DNA from 2 places in the Microbacterium sp. SL62 genome. Region 2 is predicted to be linked to the other one. Evidence: predicted binding sites of a transcription regulator. Region 2 holds the regulator's gene; the other holds the start of a gene.
The links. The regulator HspR, encoded in region 2, represses chaperone genes until heat shock. The targets are predictions, from matches to a motif close to AAGTTGAGTCNNNNNGACTCAACTT.
Positions count from the first base shown of each region.

Region 1: the regulator HspR is predicted to act here: its motif matches at 4,742-4,766, upstream of OVA26_RS14155 (Hsp20/alpha crystallin family protein).

Region 1 covers NZ_JAPPRM010000001.1:2,951,681-2,960,344, forward strand. The annotation lists gene OVA26_RS14130 (FAD-dependent oxidoreductase) at 1-946, shown strand, start outside; gene OVA26_RS14135 (UbiA family prenyltransferase) at 1,114-1,941, opposite strand; gene OVA26_RS14140 (SDR family NAD(P)-dependent oxidoreductase) at 2,180-3,070, shown strand; gene OVA26_RS14145 (DUF2231 domain-containing protein) at 3,126-3,620, opposite strand; gene OVA26_RS14150 (manganese catalase family protein) at 3,692-4,573, opposite strand; gene OVA26_RS14155 (Hsp20/alpha crystallin family protein) at 4,818-5,273, shown strand; gene OVA26_RS14160 (sugar ABC transporter ATPase) at 5,477-5,836, opposite strand; gene OVA26_RS14165 (helix-turn-helix transcriptional regulator) at 5,995-6,927, shown strand; gene OVA26_RS14170 (DUF7882 family protein) at 7,043-7,369, shown strand; gene OVA26_RS14175 (NAD(P)/FAD-dependent oxidoreductase) at 7,454-8,647, shown strand.
Region 2 covers NZ_JAPPRM010000001.1:321,506-330,169, forward strand. The annotation lists gene OVA26_RS01405 (glycosyltransferase) at 1-1,158, opposite strand, end outside; gene OVA26_RS01410 (ABC transporter ATP-binding protein) at 1,373-3,550, opposite strand; gene OVA26_RS01415 (ABC transporter ATP-binding protein) at 3,547-5,274, opposite strand; gene OVA26_RS01420 (hypothetical protein) at 5,434-6,027, shown strand; gene OVA26_RS01425 (heat shock protein transcriptional repressor HspR) at 6,143-6,580, opposite strand; gene OVA26_RS01430 (DnaJ C-terminal domain-containing protein) at 6,673-7,653, opposite strand; gene OVA26_RS01435 (nucleotide exchange factor GrpE) at 7,662-8,279, opposite strand; gene dnaK (molecular chaperone DnaK) at 8,289-8,664, opposite strand, start outside.

The DNA of each region.
Region 1 (8,664 bases), 2.6 Mb from region 2:
GGGCGCCACGGCCGGGATCCTCGACCGCGCGGAGCGGATCGCCCGCGGAGAGGCGCGGGCCGGCGGACGCTTGCTCGCCGCGATCCGCTTCGACCGCCTGCGGGCGCGGCATCCGTACGTCGCGGCGCTGCCGCAGTCCGACACGATCGAGGTGCTGACGGCCCTGGCCCCGCCGGTGCGGCGCGGCGTGACCGTGGAGTCCCTGCGACAGGACGACGACGGCGTGCGGGTTGGGGTCGCGGGCGGCGGCGAGCTGCGCGCGAAGGTCGTGGTCGTGGCCTCCGGATGGGCGGGACGCTCGCTGGTGTACCGCGACGGGGCCGTGCGCACCCACCACTACCCCGACCGCTACGTCATGGCCGACGTCACCGCGCCGGGCGGACCGATCGCGCGCGTGCACCTCGAGCGCGACGGCGTGGTCGAATCGTTCCCCCTCCCCGGCGGGCGCCGACGGCTCGTCGCCTGGGCGGGTCGGGAAGAGGTTCCGGATGCCGCCGGCTTCCTCCACGACGCCGTGGCTCGACGCACGGGGCTCGAGGTCGACACCGCGGGCGCCTCGACCTTCGGCGTCCGGCGGGCGGTGGCTCCCGCACTGCGTCGGGGCCGGGTGATCGTCGTCGGCGACGCCGCGCACGAGGTGAGCCCGATCGGCGGACAGGGCATGAACCTCGGACTGCTCGACGCGCTCACCCTCGCGCCGCTGCTTGCCCCGTGGGTCCGCGCGGGCGACGAGGCGGGCCTGGACCGTTGGGAGCGCGACCGGCTCGCGTCCGCCCGCCACGCCGCGCGCCTGGCCTTCCTCAACACCCTGCTCGGTCGGGCCGCCGCCCCCGTCGCGCACGCGGTGCGTGCCGCGGCGCTGCGCGCGGGCCTGCGTGGACCGGGCGGGGCGCTGTTCACCCGGGCGTACGCGATGCGGTTCGACCGGGCGGCACCCGGGACCTGAGCCGCCGGGCGGGGAAGACATGGCCGGGGGAAGACGTGAACAGCGGCGGATGCCGTGCGCGGCACGCCGCCGAAGACGCCGTTGCCGCGGCGTGCCGGGGTCGGCGCCCGCCGTTGGGCGCGGCCGACGATCAACCGGCCTCATCCGCGACGTCGATCGGCCGAGTCTCAGGCGGCCACGAGCTGGGCGGCCAGCACCAGGGCGGCGAGCATCGTGAGTTGGAAAACCGCGCGCCCGGGAGGGCGCACGAACACCAGCACCGCGGCGCCGACGGCGAGCGCGAGCACGGCGACGAAGAAGGCGACGCCGAGGGCCGTGGCATCCGTCCCGAAGAAGACGGCGAGCGCCCCGGCGGCGATCCCCACCGCCGCGAGCACCACGGAACGGCGCGCGCCCAGTCGATGCGGCAGGCCCCGCACCCCCGTGCGGCGGTCGTCGTCGAGATCGCGGACGACGTTGGTCAGGTGGACGGCGGCACCGAGGGCCGCCCCCGCCAGCGACGCCCACCACGCCGCGAGCATCGGCGGCGAAAGGGACAGGGTCGCGAACGAGGGGAAGAGTCCGAAGCTCAGCACGAAGGGCGCAATCGAGACGGGCGTCGACTTGAGCCCCGCGTTATAGGCCCAGGCCGAGGCGAGAGCGACGGCGTGAGCAGCGACGAGGCCTGGTCCGAGCGGCAGCGACAGCACGACGGCGAGGATCGCGGATGCCACGGCCACCGCGAGCGCGCGCTCCGGGGTGACCGCTCCCCCGGCGATGGGCTTGTCGGTGCGTCCGACCGCGGCGTCGCGGGCACCGTCGATCGCGTCGTTCGAGAGACCGACCGAGACCTGACCGGCGAAGACCGCGGCGACCAGCACCGCGAGGCGCCACGGCTCGACGCCCGCCGCGATGCCGAGGGCGAGCGACAGGACGGTCACGACGAGCGTGGGCCCGGGGTGGGTCGCGCCCCACAGGGCCCGCAGGGGCGACCTCGGGGTCACGCTATCCGTCACGCGTCCGACGCTACCGCGCGGCGGCGGTTCGCCGGCCTCCGTCGTGCATAGCGGCGGAGATCTTTCACGACGCGCCGCGGACCGGCATCCGGGGACGGCGTGTCGACCGCGCGGCCCGCCGTCGTGCACGCGCCGGTGGCTGCCGCCGTCCGTCAACCCCCGCGGCATCCGACCCGTCGCCGCCTACCGTCGCGAGAGCCGGGGCAGCAGCGTTCCGCACAAGCCTCGAGGAGCCCCGATGCCCCAGGTCGTCGTCATCACCGGAGGATCCCGAGGGATCGGCCGCGCCACCGCCCTGCGCTTCGCCCGAGCGGGGGCGCGTCTCGTGCTGGTGGCCCGAGACGATGAGGCGCTCGCGTCGGCCGCGGCGGAGTGCCGAGCCCGCGGCGCCGAGGTGCAGACGGCGTCGATCGACCTCGCCCGCGCCGACGGCCCCCGGCGCGCTGTGGACCTCGCTCTGATGCGGTTCGGGCGGATCGACGTGTGGGTCGCCTCCGCCTCCGTCTTCTCGTACGGCTCGGTCGAGGACACCCCCGACGAGGTGCGCGACCGCGTCATCGAGACGAACCTCACCGGGCACATGCGCGCGGCCCGCGCCGTCATCCCCCATTTCCGCGCGGCGGGCCGGGGCACGATCGTCTTCGTCGGCTCCCTGTACTCGCAGGTGGCGGGCCCGTACGTCTCGTCCTACGTCGCCGCCAAGCACGGACTGCTCGGGTTCACGCGGTCGCTGCGGCAGGAGATGCTCGCGCATCGCGGCATCCGGGTGAAGATCGTGCTCCCGGCGAGCATCGACACGCCCATCTACCAGCGCGCCGCCAACTCGACGGGGCGCACGCCCTTCCCGCTCCCGCCGGTGGTGTCGGCCGACCGCGTCGCCCGGGCCATCGTGCGGGTGGCGCGCGGACCCCGACACGAGGTCGGGGTGGGAGCCGCGCAGTTCGTGACCCGCCCCCTTCAGTTCTTCGCTCCGCGCGTGTACGACCGCTTCATCCGTGCGCTGCAGCATGCCCTGGGGCTGCGCCGTCGCCCCGCCGCAGCGACCACCGGAGCGGTGCTCACCCCGCAGCACGACCCCGGCGCGGTGAGCGGGGGCTGGTCGCGCATCCCGCTTCGCCGCCCGCGCTGACCAGACCGGGAAGGACCCCGGAGGCCATGGGGCATCCGGAGTCCCGTGGACAGCTTCAGGCTGCGGTCTCGAAGCCCTCTCGCTGCGTGTTCTCGTCGGCGACGCGGACGCCCCAGCGGTAGGCGAGCTTGCCGCCGAGCCAGCCCGAGACGCTCAGGCCCGCCGCGGCGATCGCGCTGAGCAGGAACGCCACCACCGGCACGCGCCCGAGGTCGAGCAGTCGCACGACCAGCCCGATCGAGAACAGGACCATCGCCGTGACGTTCAGCACGAGATGCGCGAGCGCGGTGCGGTGAGCGGGGGTGCCCTTCGGGATGCGCGACATGTCGAGCAGCCCGAGCACCGAGGCGCCCACGGCTCCCCCGAGCCCGATGGCGATGAGCCAGCGCGAGCCCTGCGCGAATCCACGCGGATCGTCGGCGGCCAGGCCGAGCAGATCGAACACCAGGCTCGACGACCAGGCCCCGATAGGGATGGTCACCGCCACCGGGTGGAACGGGTGCCCGTACGGCCCCGCCACGATCGCCCGGGGCACCTTGGCCGCTCGCATCGCGGGGAAGCTCGCCCCGCTCCGCGGCGCCGAGACCGTCGAGGGCCCCGGCGTCGCGGCATCCGTCCCGCTCATTCCTTGTGCAGCGCGTCCTGCGCGCGCCCGGCGAGCTTCTCGACCGTGTTCGGCAGCTCGGTCGTCCCGTAGAACCGCACGTCGGGCTTGGTGGGCGGGGGCATGGGCACGCCCGCGGGGGGCTCGGGCAGGTAGGTGAACTCGCCCTTGCCGTCGGGGGTCGGGCCCGAGGCCCACGTGCCGTCGCCGGCCTGGGCACCGTCGCTGAAGTTGATGTACTGGTACGCCACGTCGCGGTCCTCCTTGTCGAGAGGGAAGTTGCTGGGCACGGGGAGCTTCTCGTAGCCCTCGGCCTGCAACTCGGCGGCGGCCGCTGCCCACTGGTTCTGGTGCATCGTGTCGCGCGCCAGCAGGAACGCGAGCAGATCCTTCACGCCGTGGTCGTCGGTCTGGTGATAGAGCCGCGCGACCTGCACACGGCCCTGCATCTCGGCGTTCGCGTTCGCGGTGAAGTCGGCGAGCAGATTGCCGCTCGCGGTGATGAAGCTCCCCTGCCACGGGTTGCCGTTGGAATCGACGGGGCGCGCGCCGGCGCCCGCGACGATCCCGTGCTGGATGTCGGTGCCGCCGATCACGGCCGCCACGGTCGGGTCGTCTTGCACGGCCTCCTCGGTGATGCCGAGCGGCGACTTCTCAAGCAGCTGGGCGATCATGATCGCGAGCATCTCGACGTGGCCCATCTCCTCCGCGCCGATGCCGAACACCAGGTCGCGGTACTTGCCGGGCATGTGCATGTTCCAGGCCTGGAACTGGTACTGCATCGCGACGGAGATCTCGCCGTACTGCCCGCCGAGCACCTCCTGGAGTTTGCGGGCGTAGACCGCGTCGGGCTTGTCGGGGGTGGCGGAGTGCTGCAGTTCTTGCCGGTGGAAGTACATGTCTCTCCTCACGGCGCCGGGGGGATGGCCGGGTGACCGGTGGCGCGTGAGTGCTACGAAACGTCTGTTTCCGCCCTTCACGCGCGGGGGTTGTGGGGCGCCGCGGCGTGGGCCACAATGGCGCGCCCGAGTCTTGGCACTCTCATGGGGTGAGTGCTAATCTGAATGCAGTTGAGCCGTATCGACTCAACTTCACAGAACATCCGGGATGCCGAGTCCCGACCGATCGAAAAGGAGAACGACCATGGCCACCTACGACCCCTTCCGCGACCTCGACCGCCTCGCGTCGACGCTCCTCGACGCCCGCCGCGGCGGTGGTCCGCGACGGATGCCGATGGATCTCTACCGCGACGGCGACCACTACGTGCTGGCCGCAGACCTGCCCGGTGTCGACCCCGGCTCGGTCGACATCGACGTCGACGGCCAGCTGCTCACCATTCGCGCCGAGCGCACCCTCGGCTCGGGTGAGGGCGTCAAGTGGATCACGCGTGAGCGCGAGACGGCGTCGTTCGTCCGCCAGCTCAACCTCGGCCAGGGCATCGACACCGACGGCATCAGCGCGTCGTACCGCAACGGCGTGCTGAGCGTGACGATCCCCGTCAGCGAGAAGGCGAAGCCCCGCCGCATCGCCGTCTCGACCGACGAGCGCGACGGCGTCATCGAGGCGCACGAGAGCACGCCTCAGCTGATCGAGCAGTAACGGCGCGACCTCGAGGGGCGGTCCTGCGGGGCCGCCCCATTCGCGCGCCTGGGCGCGATGACGACGTCGCTTGTCAAGGGTCTGGCCTTTGCGCCCGCGCGATCGGAGAGTGCCGCAGTGCCCCGCCCGTCCGTCGCCGCGTGCGCGAGGGACACAGCGAAGCCCCGGGCGTCGCGAACGGGCCCGGGGCATTCGAAGGTGGGTCAGAGGTCTTCGGGAGCGAGATCGCCCTGGCCTTCTTCGCCGAGTTCGACCACGCCCGGGTCCATGCCCTGGGAGTCGGTGCCGGTGGACTCGGGGTGGATGTCCTCGAGCGGGATGTCGCTGTCATCGGCGGGGATCTCCGCCGGGTCGGCGCCCGTCGCGGTCGCCGGGTTGATGTCGTCGGAGTCGGCGCCCTTGTCGAGGGCCGTCGTGGCGTCCCACTCCGCCTGCGCGGGGTCGAGCGTCGGGTCGGGCTCGATGGAGGTGTCGCCGTCGCGCAGGGGCTGCACGCCCGCGATACCCACGTCGGCGGCCGGGGTCGTCGCGTCGGGGGTCGGGTCGATCGAAGCGTCGCTCATGGGGGGTCCTTTCGTGGGACGCACGTCACCGCCGGGATCAGCGGTCCCCTCATCAAACGGGGCGCACCGCCCGCGACCCCGCCCCTTGACACGCACGTCCCCGCCTTCGTACGGGGAAGAGACGGGATGCCGCCCCTCGCCGCGGCGGAAGGAACAACATGGCTGACAGGCTGACGGTCCGCTCGCACGGGATCGACGACGTGGAGCGCGTCTGGCAGCGCTTCGTGCCGAGCGCACGACTGGAGCGCGTGGACCCGCAGCGGGTGTCGTTCTCGTGGAACTCCGTCGAACTCCCCGGGTTCTCGGTCGTGGCCTACGAGCTGGCTGCCTCTGTCCACTCTTCCGTCCGGATGGACGAGCAGATCATGGCGTGCCGGATGATCGGCGACGACATCCGCGTCGAGGCCGAGGGGCGCTCGCTCGATCCGCGCCGCCCGTGGCTGGCGGCCGACGGAGGCGCGGAAGCGCACTGGAGCGGAGCCGCCCGCGTGCGCGCTCTGGTGTTCGATCGCAGCGACGCCGAGCGCCTCGCTCGCATCGTCTCGGGCGACGACCGCCTCGTGTTGCGGCGCCTCAACCCGGCCGCACGCGACCGCGCCGCCGCGACGCAGTGGGAGCGCAGCTTCGCTCACGTCTCCGCCTCGCTCGAGGCCGCGCACGACGACCCGATCCTCTCGGCCGAGTTGCAGCGTCACGCGCTCTTGACGACCCTGTCGACGTTCCACACCCCCTACGTCGACGCCCTGCAACGCTCGCACCAGCGCAGGGCCGCCCCGCGCACCGTGCGCCGCGCGATAGCCCACATCGAGGCGCACGCGAAGGAACCCCTCACGCTCGAGGACATCGCCGTGGCATCCGGGATCTCCTCCCGCGGACTCCAGCACGCGTTCCGCCGCGCGCTCGACACGACGCCGATGGAGTATCTGCGCCTGGTCCGCGTCGTCGGCGCGCACGAGGAGTTGCGCGCGGGCGTCCCGGTATCGGTCGCCGAGGTGGCCCGGCGGTGGGGCTTCTCGAGCGCCTCGCGCTTCGCGCGCTATCACCGCGAGCACTACGGGCAGAACCCCGCGCAGGTCGCGCGCATGTTCTGACGCCGTAACGCCTTCGGTCTCGTCGTTGCGCGCGGCGTGCCGGGCCGTGCCCGATCGCACACAGCGAATGCACAGTGAAAAGCGGAGCGGGCACGGTGCCCGCGAGAGGACCACGTTGGGCACGTTCATCTACGAGAGCGGCGTTCGCAACGAATTCGAAGACCGTCTCCTCGCACACCTGCAGGTCGTCGTCGGCAACAAGCTGCGACGGGGCGAACCGTTCTACTTCGTGTGGAAGGACGACATCAGCACGGGAGGCGGCCGCACCTCGGTGTGGGTCCACCCGCGCTCGAACCTGGTCTTCACGTTCAACGGAGGACGCCCGCCGACCCTGAACCGCGCGTGGCTCGAGGCCCTCATGTCGACGGCGAACTCGCCCACCGGGCTCTACGTCGTGCCCGAGCCCGCCGAAGACGCCGCCCCACCGGAGTCCTTCGCCTGACACGTCGGCCGCGGACCGCGGGTGTCAAGGCGCTGGCCGTAAGCCGCTCGAGGCCCCACCGTGAGGGAGACGAGAGGATCCCCCATGACCGACTCCCCGCGCATCGTCGTGATCGGCGGCGGAAACGCCGGCCTGTCCGTCGCCGGGCGCCTGCACCGCGCGCGCCTCGGCGAGATCACCGTGATCGAGCCGCGCACGACCCACGTCTTCGCCCCTCTCCAATCGCACATCGCCGGAGGCGCCGCGCGCGCGTCCGAAGCCGCGCGGCCGCAGGCCGACGTCATCCCTCCGGGGGTGCGGTGGCTGCGCGATGAGGCCTTCACGGTGGATGCCGACGCCCGGCGCGTGCACCTCGTCTCGGGCGGACGGATCGACTACGACCAGCTCGTCGTCTGTGCGGGAATGCGCATGGCCTGGGAACAGATCCCCGGTCTCCCCGAGGCCATGGCCGCCCCCACCGGAATCTCGAACTACGACTACCGGCTCGCCGCGAAGGCCTCCCCCGTGCTGCGCGACCTGCGCTCCGGGACGGTCGTCTTCACGCAGCCACCCGAACCCGCCTCCTGCGGAGCGGCCGCGCAGAAGCCCATGTACCTCGCGTGCGACTGGTGGCGGGCAATCGGGGTGCGCGACGACATCCGCGTCGTGTTCGTCTGCCCCGACCCCGTCCCCTTCGGGGTCCCGGCGATCGACGACGAGCTTCGCCGCAAGCTCGACGAGTACGGCATCGAGGTGCGGTACAGCCAGGATCTTCGACGGGTGGATGCCGACTCCCGCACGCTCGTCATCGGCCGGGGCGACACCGAGGAGACGATGGCGTACGACGTCCTGCACGCGGTCCCCCCGCAGCGGGCGCCGGAGTGGATCGCGGGCAGCGGGCTGGCGGCATCCGACGATCCGCATGGCTTCGTCGATGTGGATCCCGAGACCTTCCAGCACGTGCGCCACCCGCAGATCTGGGCTGTGGGCGACGCAGCGACCGTCGCGACCCGACGCTCGGGAGGGGCGATCAGACAGCAGGCGAAGGCGCTCGTGAAGAACATGAAAGCCGCGATGGCGGGGCGTACGCCCTCCGCGAAATACAACGGTTACAGCGTCGTCCCCTTCACCGTCTCGCGCGGCACCGTCGTGTTCGCAGAATTCGACCGGAGGGGCCGACTGCAGCCGACGGTGCCGTTCTGGCGCTCGCTCTACCGCGAGCGGCGACTGTCGTGGCTCGCGGATCGACGCATCCTGCCGTGGGTGTACTGGCACCTGATCCTGCGCGGCCGCGCCTGACGCCGCGGCGGGAGCAG
Region 2 (8,664 bases):
GCGCGTGCGCTCCTCGGGCGCGGCCGTGAGCACATCGGTCAGGCGCGCGGCGAGCTCGTCGGCGTTGCCCGGCTCGAAGAGGTAGCCGTTCTCGCCCTCGTGAACGAGGTGCGGGAGCGCCACCGCGTTCGCCGCCACGATCGGCAGACCGGATGCCATGGCCTCCATCGTCGCGATCGACTGCAGCTCCGCGATCGAGGCGATGGCGAAGACGCTGGCCCGCGAGTAGAGCGTGCGCAGGTCTTCTTCCGACGCATGGCCGTGGAACGTCACGCGCGAGGAGACACCGAGCTGCTGCGCGAGGGTCTCGAGTTTGGCGCGCTGGTCGCCACCGCCGACGACGTCGAACGTGACGTCGAGGGCGGGGTCGAGCTGCGAAAGGGCCTTCAGCACGACGTCGATGTGCTTCTCGGTCGTGAGACGCCCCACGAACAGGATGCGGTTGGCGTCGCGCGGGGTGAGGTCGGGGCGGTAGTTCGACCGATCGATACCGCACGAGATCGGGATGACCCCCGAGATGTCGATCGTCGACTCGAGGAAGTCCGCGGCCTTGCGCGTGGGTGTCGTGACCGCGCGCGTCATCTTGAACGTGCGCTCGGCGTCGGCCCAGGCGAGTTTGACGAAGATGCGGTCGAGGAAGTCGGGGAGCGTGGTGAAGTCGAGGATGTTCTCGGCCATCACGTGGTTGGTCGCGATGACGGGGATGCCGCGCTTGCGCGCCTCGCGCGCGAGGCCTCGACCGATGACGATGTGCGACTGGATGTGCACGACGTCGGGCTTGATCTCGTCGAGCAGGATGCGGGCGTAGTGCTTCGAACGCCACGGCAGCACGAAGGTGAGCCAGTCGTGCGGGAGGAAGCGGTACGAGGGCAGCCGATGCATGGTCATCGGCTGGTCTTCGATGACTTCGGTCGCCGTGCCCGCGTTGCCGTGGCCCACGCTCGGGGCGGCGACGTGCACGTCGTGGCCGCGAGCGACGAGGCCGGCGGCGAGGCGCTCGGCGAAGCGCGCGGCGCCGTTCACGTGCGGGAGGAAGGTGTCGGCGCCGATGAGGATCCGCAGGGGGCGATCGGGGGCCGGCGCCGCTTCGCGGGCAGCCGAAGAATCGGTCGACGCGGCGGGCTCGGACGGATCGGCGGGCGTCGCAGGAGTGGTCACGAGGGGTGAGGCCTATCTATGCGGCGGTCGGTTCGCAGAGGCAGGTGCATGCGCCCGTCCACTGTACCCGAGCAGGTTTCGGGGCTCTGGGGCGCTCCACAGGTGTCGCATCGCCGGCCCTGATCGGAGCCCGGCCGGTTGTCTCTGCGGACGCGGACACGACGAAGCCCGCTCGGCGCCAGACCGAGCGGGCTTCGAGGCGGGGCGGTCGGCGTTACGGCTGTCCGTCGAGGCGCGCGTCGGGCGCGGGCGCGCCCTGCGCCGGACGCGGCGGCCCGTCGGTACCGGCCGCAGCGGGGACCTCGGATGCCGCAGCCGCCAGCGCCGACACCACCACGGCGTCGTCTGTAGCCGAGGTGCGCTGCGGGTCGCCGGCCGACGACGCCTCGGCCTCCGTCGCATCGATGTCGGCGCTGGCCTGCTCGAACTGCGAGCGGTAGAGGCGGTAGTACGCGCCCTCGACCGCGATGAGCTCGTCGTGCGAGCCCTTCTCGACGATGTCGCCGTGCTCCATCACGAGGATGAGGTCGGCGTCGCGGATGGTCGAGAGGCGGTGCGCGATCACGAACGAGGTGCGCCCCTCGCGCAGCGCCGCCATGGCCTGCTGGAGCAGCAGCTCGGTGCGCGTGTCGACCGACGACGTGGCTTCGTCGAGGATCAGCACCGAGGGGCGGGCGACGAACGCCCGCGCGATGGTGATGAGCTGCTTCTCTCCCGCGGAGACATTGGCGGCGTCTTCGTCGAGCACGGTGTCGTACCCCTCGGGGAGGGAGTGCACGAACTGGTCGACGCGCGTGGCGACGGCGGCCTCGACGATCTCTTCGTCGGTGGCGCTCTCGCGCCCGTAGCGAATGTTGTCGCGGATGGACCCGGCGAACAGCCACGGGTCCTGCAGCACCATGCCGGTCCGCGAGCGCACGTCGTCGCGACGGAGTTCGGCGATGTCCTGTCCGTCGAGCAGGATGCGCCCGCCGTCGAGCTCGTAGAACCGCATGATCAAGTTGACCAGCGTGGTCTTGCCCGCCCCGGTCGGCCCCACGATCGCGACCGTCTGGCCGGGCTCGACGCGGAACGACAGGTCGGTGATCAGCGGGCGATCGGGCGTGTACGAGAACCGGACGTTCTGGAACTCGATCACTCCCCGGCCGTCGACGTGCGCCGGAGCGTCGGCCGAGTCCGGCTCTTGCTCGTCGGCGTCGAGCAGGGCGAACACGCGCTCGGCCGAGGCGGTACCCGACTGAACGACCGCGGCCATGCCGCCCAGCTGCGACAGCGGCTGAGTGAACTGCTGCGAGTACTGGATGAAGGCCTGCACATCGCCGAGACGGATCTGTCCTCCGGCCACCATGAGACCACCGAGAACGGCGATGCCGACGTAGGTGAGGTTTCCCACGAACATCATGCCCGGCATGATCATGCCGGAGAGGAACTGCGCCTTGAAGCTGGCCTGGTACAGCTCTTCGTTCTCGGCCTCGAACTTCTCGCGGGCGTCCTTCTCGCGGCCGTAGACCTTGACCAGCGCGTGACCCGAGAACGACTCCTCGACGCGCGCGTTGAGACGGCCGACCTTCTTCCACTGCTCGCCGAAGGCCTTCTGCGACTTCGGACCGATGACGCCGAAGATCACCGCCATGAGCGGCAGCGAGACGAGGGCCACGAGAGCCAGCTGCCACGAAATGGTGAACATCATGATGAGCACGCCCACCACGGTGAGCACCGACGTCAGCGCACTCGAGAGGGACTGCTGCATCGTCTGCGTGATGTTGTCGATGTCGTTCGTGACACGCGAGATCAGCTCTCCGCGCTGCACGCGGTCGAAGTACGACAGCGGCAGGCGGTTGACCTTGGCCTCGACGTCTTCGCGCAGGCGCCACATCGTGCGAACCATGATGACGTTGATGACGTACCCCTGAATCCACGACAGCAGCGACGAGCCGACGTAGATCGCGAGCACCGTCACGATCACGACGCGCAGGGCGTCGAAGTCGACCCCCGCACCGACGGAGAAGTTGCTCATCGCTCCGACGATGTTCGCGATGTCGTTCTGCCCGGCGGCCCGCAGGGCGTCGACCACCTCGGCCTGCGAGGTACCGGCGGGGAACTGCTGCGCGAGTCCCTTCGACACGACGCCCTCGAAGATGATGTTCGTCGCGTCTCCGAGCACGCGCGGGGCGAGCACGGCGAGCACGACGCCGATGGCGCCGAGGATCGACACGAACACGAAAGCGGCAGCGTATGGCCGGAGCAGGCCGATCAGGCGACGGAAGCTCGGGCCGAAGTTCGACGCCTTGCCGGGCGCGACGCTGTCCCAGCTGCCGGAGTTCACCCGCGCCTGCTCGGCGAGCTCGAGCTCTGCGCGTTCTTCTTCGGTGAGGGCGTCCACGGTGCTCATGCCTCGACCCCCAGCTGCGACTCGACGATCTCGCGATAGGTGGCGCTGGTGGCCAGGAGCTCATCGTGCGTACCGAGACCCGCCATCCGACCGTCTTCGAGCACCACGATGCGGTCGGCACCCGTGATGGTCGACACGCGCTGAGCCACGACGATCTTGGTCACCTCGGGGAGCTCGCGCCACAGAGCTTGTCGCAATCGAGCGTCGGTACTCAGGTCGAGCGCCGAGAACGAGTCGTCGAAGACCAGCACGGCCGGCCGATGGACGATCGCCCGCGCGATGGCGAGGCGTTGGCGCTGGCCGCCCGAGACGTTCGTTCCGCCCTGGGCGATGCGCCCCTCGAGCTTTCCGTCCATCGCTTCGACGAAGTCGCGACCCTGTGCGATCTCGAGGGCATGCCACAGCTCGTCGTCGGTGGCCTCTTCGCGGCCGAACCGCAGGTTGGACGCCACCGTGCCGCTGAACAGGAACGGCCGCTGCGGTACGAGACCGATGCTCTTCCACAGCACGTCGAGGTCGGCCTCGCGAACGTCGACCCCGCCGACGCGCACGGCGCCCGAGGTCACGTCGAAGAGCCGCGGCAGCAGCGAGACGAGCGTCGTCTTGCCCGCTCCCGTCGAACCCACGATCGCGACGGTCTCACCGGGACGTGCGGCGAAGCTGATTCCGGAGACGACGGGCGACTCGGCGCCCGGGTACGCGAACGAGACGCCGTCGAACTGCACCGCGCCGGGCTCGGGCAGACGCTCGACCGGGTTGTCCGGGCGTTCGAGCGTCGACCGACTGTCGAGGACCTCGCCGATGCGCTCGGCCGAGACGGCGGCGCGCGGGATCATCACCGTCATGAAGCTGGCCATGAGCACGCCGCCGAGGATCTGCGCCACGTACTGGATGAAGGCGAACAGGGTGCCGATCTCGACCCCTCCGGCGTCGACCTGGATGCCACCGAACCAGATGACGCCCACCACCGTGACGTTCAGGACGAGCATCGCGAGGGGGAACAGCAGCACGAAGAGCGAACCGACCTTGCGGCCGACGACGAGGATGTCGGTGTTCGCCTCGCGGAAGCGCTCTTCTTCGATGCGCTCGCGGACGAAGGCGCGCACGACGCGCACGCCGGTGAGCTGCTCGCGCATGACGCGGTTCACGCCGTCGAGCTTGGTCTGGTAGCTGCGGAACAGCGGGACCATCCGCGCGATGATGAGCCCGGCCACGATCACCAGGACGGGCACGGCCACCGCGATGAGCCAGCTGAGCCCGACGTCTTGCTGCAGGGCCATCACGATGCCGCCGACGGCCAGCAGAGGGGCGCTGACCAGCATGGTGGCGCCCATCATCGCGAGCATCTGCACCTGCTGCACGTCGTTGGTGTTGCGGGTGATCAGCGACCCCGCGCCGAACTGCGACAGCTCGCGCTCGGAGAAGCCGCTCACGCGCTCGAACACGTCGAGGCGGATGTCGCGGCCCGCGGCCATCGCGGCCCGGGCGGCGAAGTAGGTGGCGATGATCGAGGCCACGATCTGGCCGAGCGAGATGACGAGCATGAGCCCGCCGCGCGACCAGATGAACCCGGTGTCGCCCCGGGCGACGCCGAGGTTGATGATGTCGGCGTTCAGTCGCGGCAGGTACAGCGTCGCCACCGCGGACGCGGCCTGGAAGACGAGGATGGCGACCAGCAGCCAGCGATAGCGCGAGAGATAGCGGATGAGGAGTTTGCCGAGCACGAGGCCCTCCGAGAGATCGACGCGGTCGCGATGACCGCGGAGTCCAGCCTGGCACTGACCTCCGACATCGGCGACCCCTCGCCGTGTGGGAGCGTTCTCTCATCGCGAACGCGGCTCATCGGCATCCCCCTCTCAGGAGCCGGATCGTAGGCTGAGCCCATGTCTCGACTGCAGGCCGACGCTCCCGCCGACCTCTGGGTGCCCGTGACCGGCTCCCTCGGATTCCGCGGCCGACGCCACCGCAAGGCGGCGATCGGCATGCTGCTGAGCCAGGCCAATCAGGCCGCGGGCGCTGCTCCCCGCCCGGGCGGTGGAGCCTTCGCGTGGATCCTCAGCCAGGCGGCGCCCCTGCTCATGCGCCGCGCCGGCGGGCGCGTGGTCGTGTGGGTCTGGAAGAGCGACCCCGAACTGCTCGTCGTCATGGCGCAGCTGCAGGAGGCCACACCGCAGCTGCGTACGGCCCGGGCGATGATGCCGATGGAGTACGACGACACCGAGTCGTTCCGCAATCCGCACCTCGGCGTCGGCGAGAAGCTCGCGATGCCGCTGCCGAACGACCCCACGACGCCTCCGTTCGCCACGTACACGTGGGACACCGGCTCGCACTTCGTGACCGTCACGGCGGTGTGCTCGGACCGCCAGCGTTTCGGCACGGTGATCGACGAGGTGGATGCCGTGGCGCGCACGATCCGAGTGGTCGACGATCTGCAGGTCGGCGAGGCGCCGACCGTGTTGCGGATCGACCCGGCCTGAGCCGGGAGGGGTGGCTGAGCCCGTCGAAGCCCGGCGCGCCCGCAGCATCCCGGCCCGTTTCGCCACGCCCAGGAACCTCGCGCAGCGCACAGACCTCGCGCAGCGCGGGGCGGCGTCAGTCGCCGTGCATGTCGCGCGGACGCCACAGCACGATGTCGGTGGCCCGGCGCACGCGCGCTCCGTGGCGCAGCGTGACGACCGAACCGCTGGCCCCGGCCGCGAAGACGCGGGCACCGGGGCGCGACTGCCGCTCGATCGTGAGCTGACGCTCGAGGTCGTTCACGCGTCGAGCGAGCTCGTGGACGCGCTCCTCGAGTGCGAGGAGGCGCGCGATGGCCGGCAGGCTCATCCCCTCGCCCGACAGGCGCGCGACCTCGCGCAACTGCTGGACGTGACGGCTCGAGTACCGCCTCGAACCGCCCTGGGTCCGCGCGGGCACGACGAGGCCGAGCCTGTCGTACTGCCGCAGCGTCTGCGGGTGCATGTTCGACAGCTCGGCGGCTGCGGCGATGGCGAAGATCGGGGCGTCTTCGTCGATCTCTCTTTCGGACACGTCTTCACCTCTTTCGTCGTGCCGGATGCGGGTGCCGGGTTCTCGGCATCCTGTCGTATCGGATGCCGAGAACCTCGGCGACGCGCGTGTGTCTATCGCGCCTTGGCCATGAGGTCGGCGCGGGGATTCTCTTTCGGCTCCAGTTCGTGGAACCGCTCGAGGGCCTCGCGCGCGGCGTCGTCGAGATGCGTGGGCACCGCGACCTGGACCTCGGCGAGCAGGTCGCCGGTGCCCTTGGTGGTCGAGATCCCGCGACCCTTGACGCGCAACACGCGTCCCGAGGGTGTGCCAGGAGCCACGCGCAAGCGCACGGGGTCGCCGCCGAGCGTCGGAACCTCGATCGTCGCACCGAGAGCGGCCTCGGTGAAGGTGACCGGCACGGTGATGCGCAGGTTGAGTCCGTCGCGCGTGAAGACCGGGTGGGGCCGCACGGCGACGGTCACGACGATGTCGCCGCTCTCGCCACCGTCGGGGGACTTGCGTCCACGCCCGCGCAGCCGGATCTTCTGCCCGTCGGACACGCCGGCGGGGATCTTCACCTTGAACGGCACGTTGTCCTCGCCCGCGAGGGTGATGGTCTCACCCTTGGCCGCGGTGACGAAGTCGAGCGTCGTGCGGGCCGAGACGTCAGCGCCCTTCTGCGGGCCGCCGAAGCCGCGGAACCCTCCCGTCGTCTGACCGAACCGGCCGGAGCCGAAGCCGCCGCCCTGCTGATCGAACATCGTGAAGAAGTCGTCGAAGCCGCCCGACGGCGCCTGCCGCCCCTGACCGAAACGGCTGAAGACGTCGTCGAAGCCACCGCCCGCTCCGGCCCCGGGAGCCGAGAAGCGCGCCCCCGAGCCCATGGCCCGGATCTGGTCGTACTCCTCGCGCTGCTCGGGGTCGTTGAGCACCGAGTAGGCCTCGCTGATCTCCTTGAACTTCGCTTCGGCCTTCGCGTCTCCCGGGTTCGAGTCGGGGTGGTACTGGCGCGCGAGCTTGCGGTACGTCTTCTTCAGATCGGCAGCGCTGACGCTCTTGTCGACACCGAGGACTTTGTAGAAGTCCTTGTCGAACCAGTCCTGACTCGCCATGGGTCCTCCTATTCGGCCGGCACGGCGACGACGACCTTGGCCGGTCGCAGTTCGACCGAACCGAGGCGGTAGCCGACCTCGACGACCTCGAGGATCGTGGTCTCGGTCACGCCGGGGGTGGGGGCCTGGAAGATCGCCTCGTGCTGCTGCGGGTCGAACACGTCGCCCACGGCGCCGTACGACACCACACCGAGGCGCTCGGCCACGGCGCGCACCTTGTCGCCGATCGCCGAGAGCGGGCTGCCCTCGACGAGGTCACCGTGCTTGGCGGCGCGGTCGAGGTCGTCCATGACGGGCAGCAGGCCCTTCACGGCCTCGCCCTTGGCGCGCTCGATCTCGCGCTCGCGCTGCTCCTCGGTGCGCCGACGGTAGTTGGCGTACTCGGCCTGCAGGCGCTTGAGGTCGATCAGCAGCGAGGCCTCCTTATCGGAGGATGCCCCCTCTGCGGCCGCCTCGGGCGTCTGCTCGGCGCCGAGGATGTCGTCGATGGTCAGACCATCGGCATCCGTCCCTTCGGTCTGAGGCTGGTCGCCCGACGGCGCGGGGCCGGAGGTGTTCTCCTCCGGCCCCGTCTCGTCAGGACCGGCGCCCGAGCCCGTGGGCTGTTCGTCGTCCTTGTGTGCCATGTTCTCTGCTTACTTCTTGTTCTCGTCGGGGTTCTCGTCGTCGACGACCTCGGCGTCGATGACGTCTTCCTCGGGGTTCGGCGTCTCGCCGTTGCCGGGCTGCCCCACGTTGGGGTCGGCCTGCTCGCCCGCGGCCTGCGACGAGGCGTAGATGGCCTCGCCGAGCTTGCCCTGGCTGGCGTTCAGCTTGTCGAACGCGGTCTTGACCGCGTCGTCGTCGTCACCGGCGAGAGCCGTCTTGAGAGCGTCGACATCGCCCTGCACCTCGGTCTTGACCTCGGCGGGGAGCTTGTCGTCGTTCTCCTTGATCAGCTTCTCGATCGAGTACGACAGGGTCTCGGCCTGGTTGCGGGTCTCGGCAGACTCGCGGCGCTTCTTGTCGTCG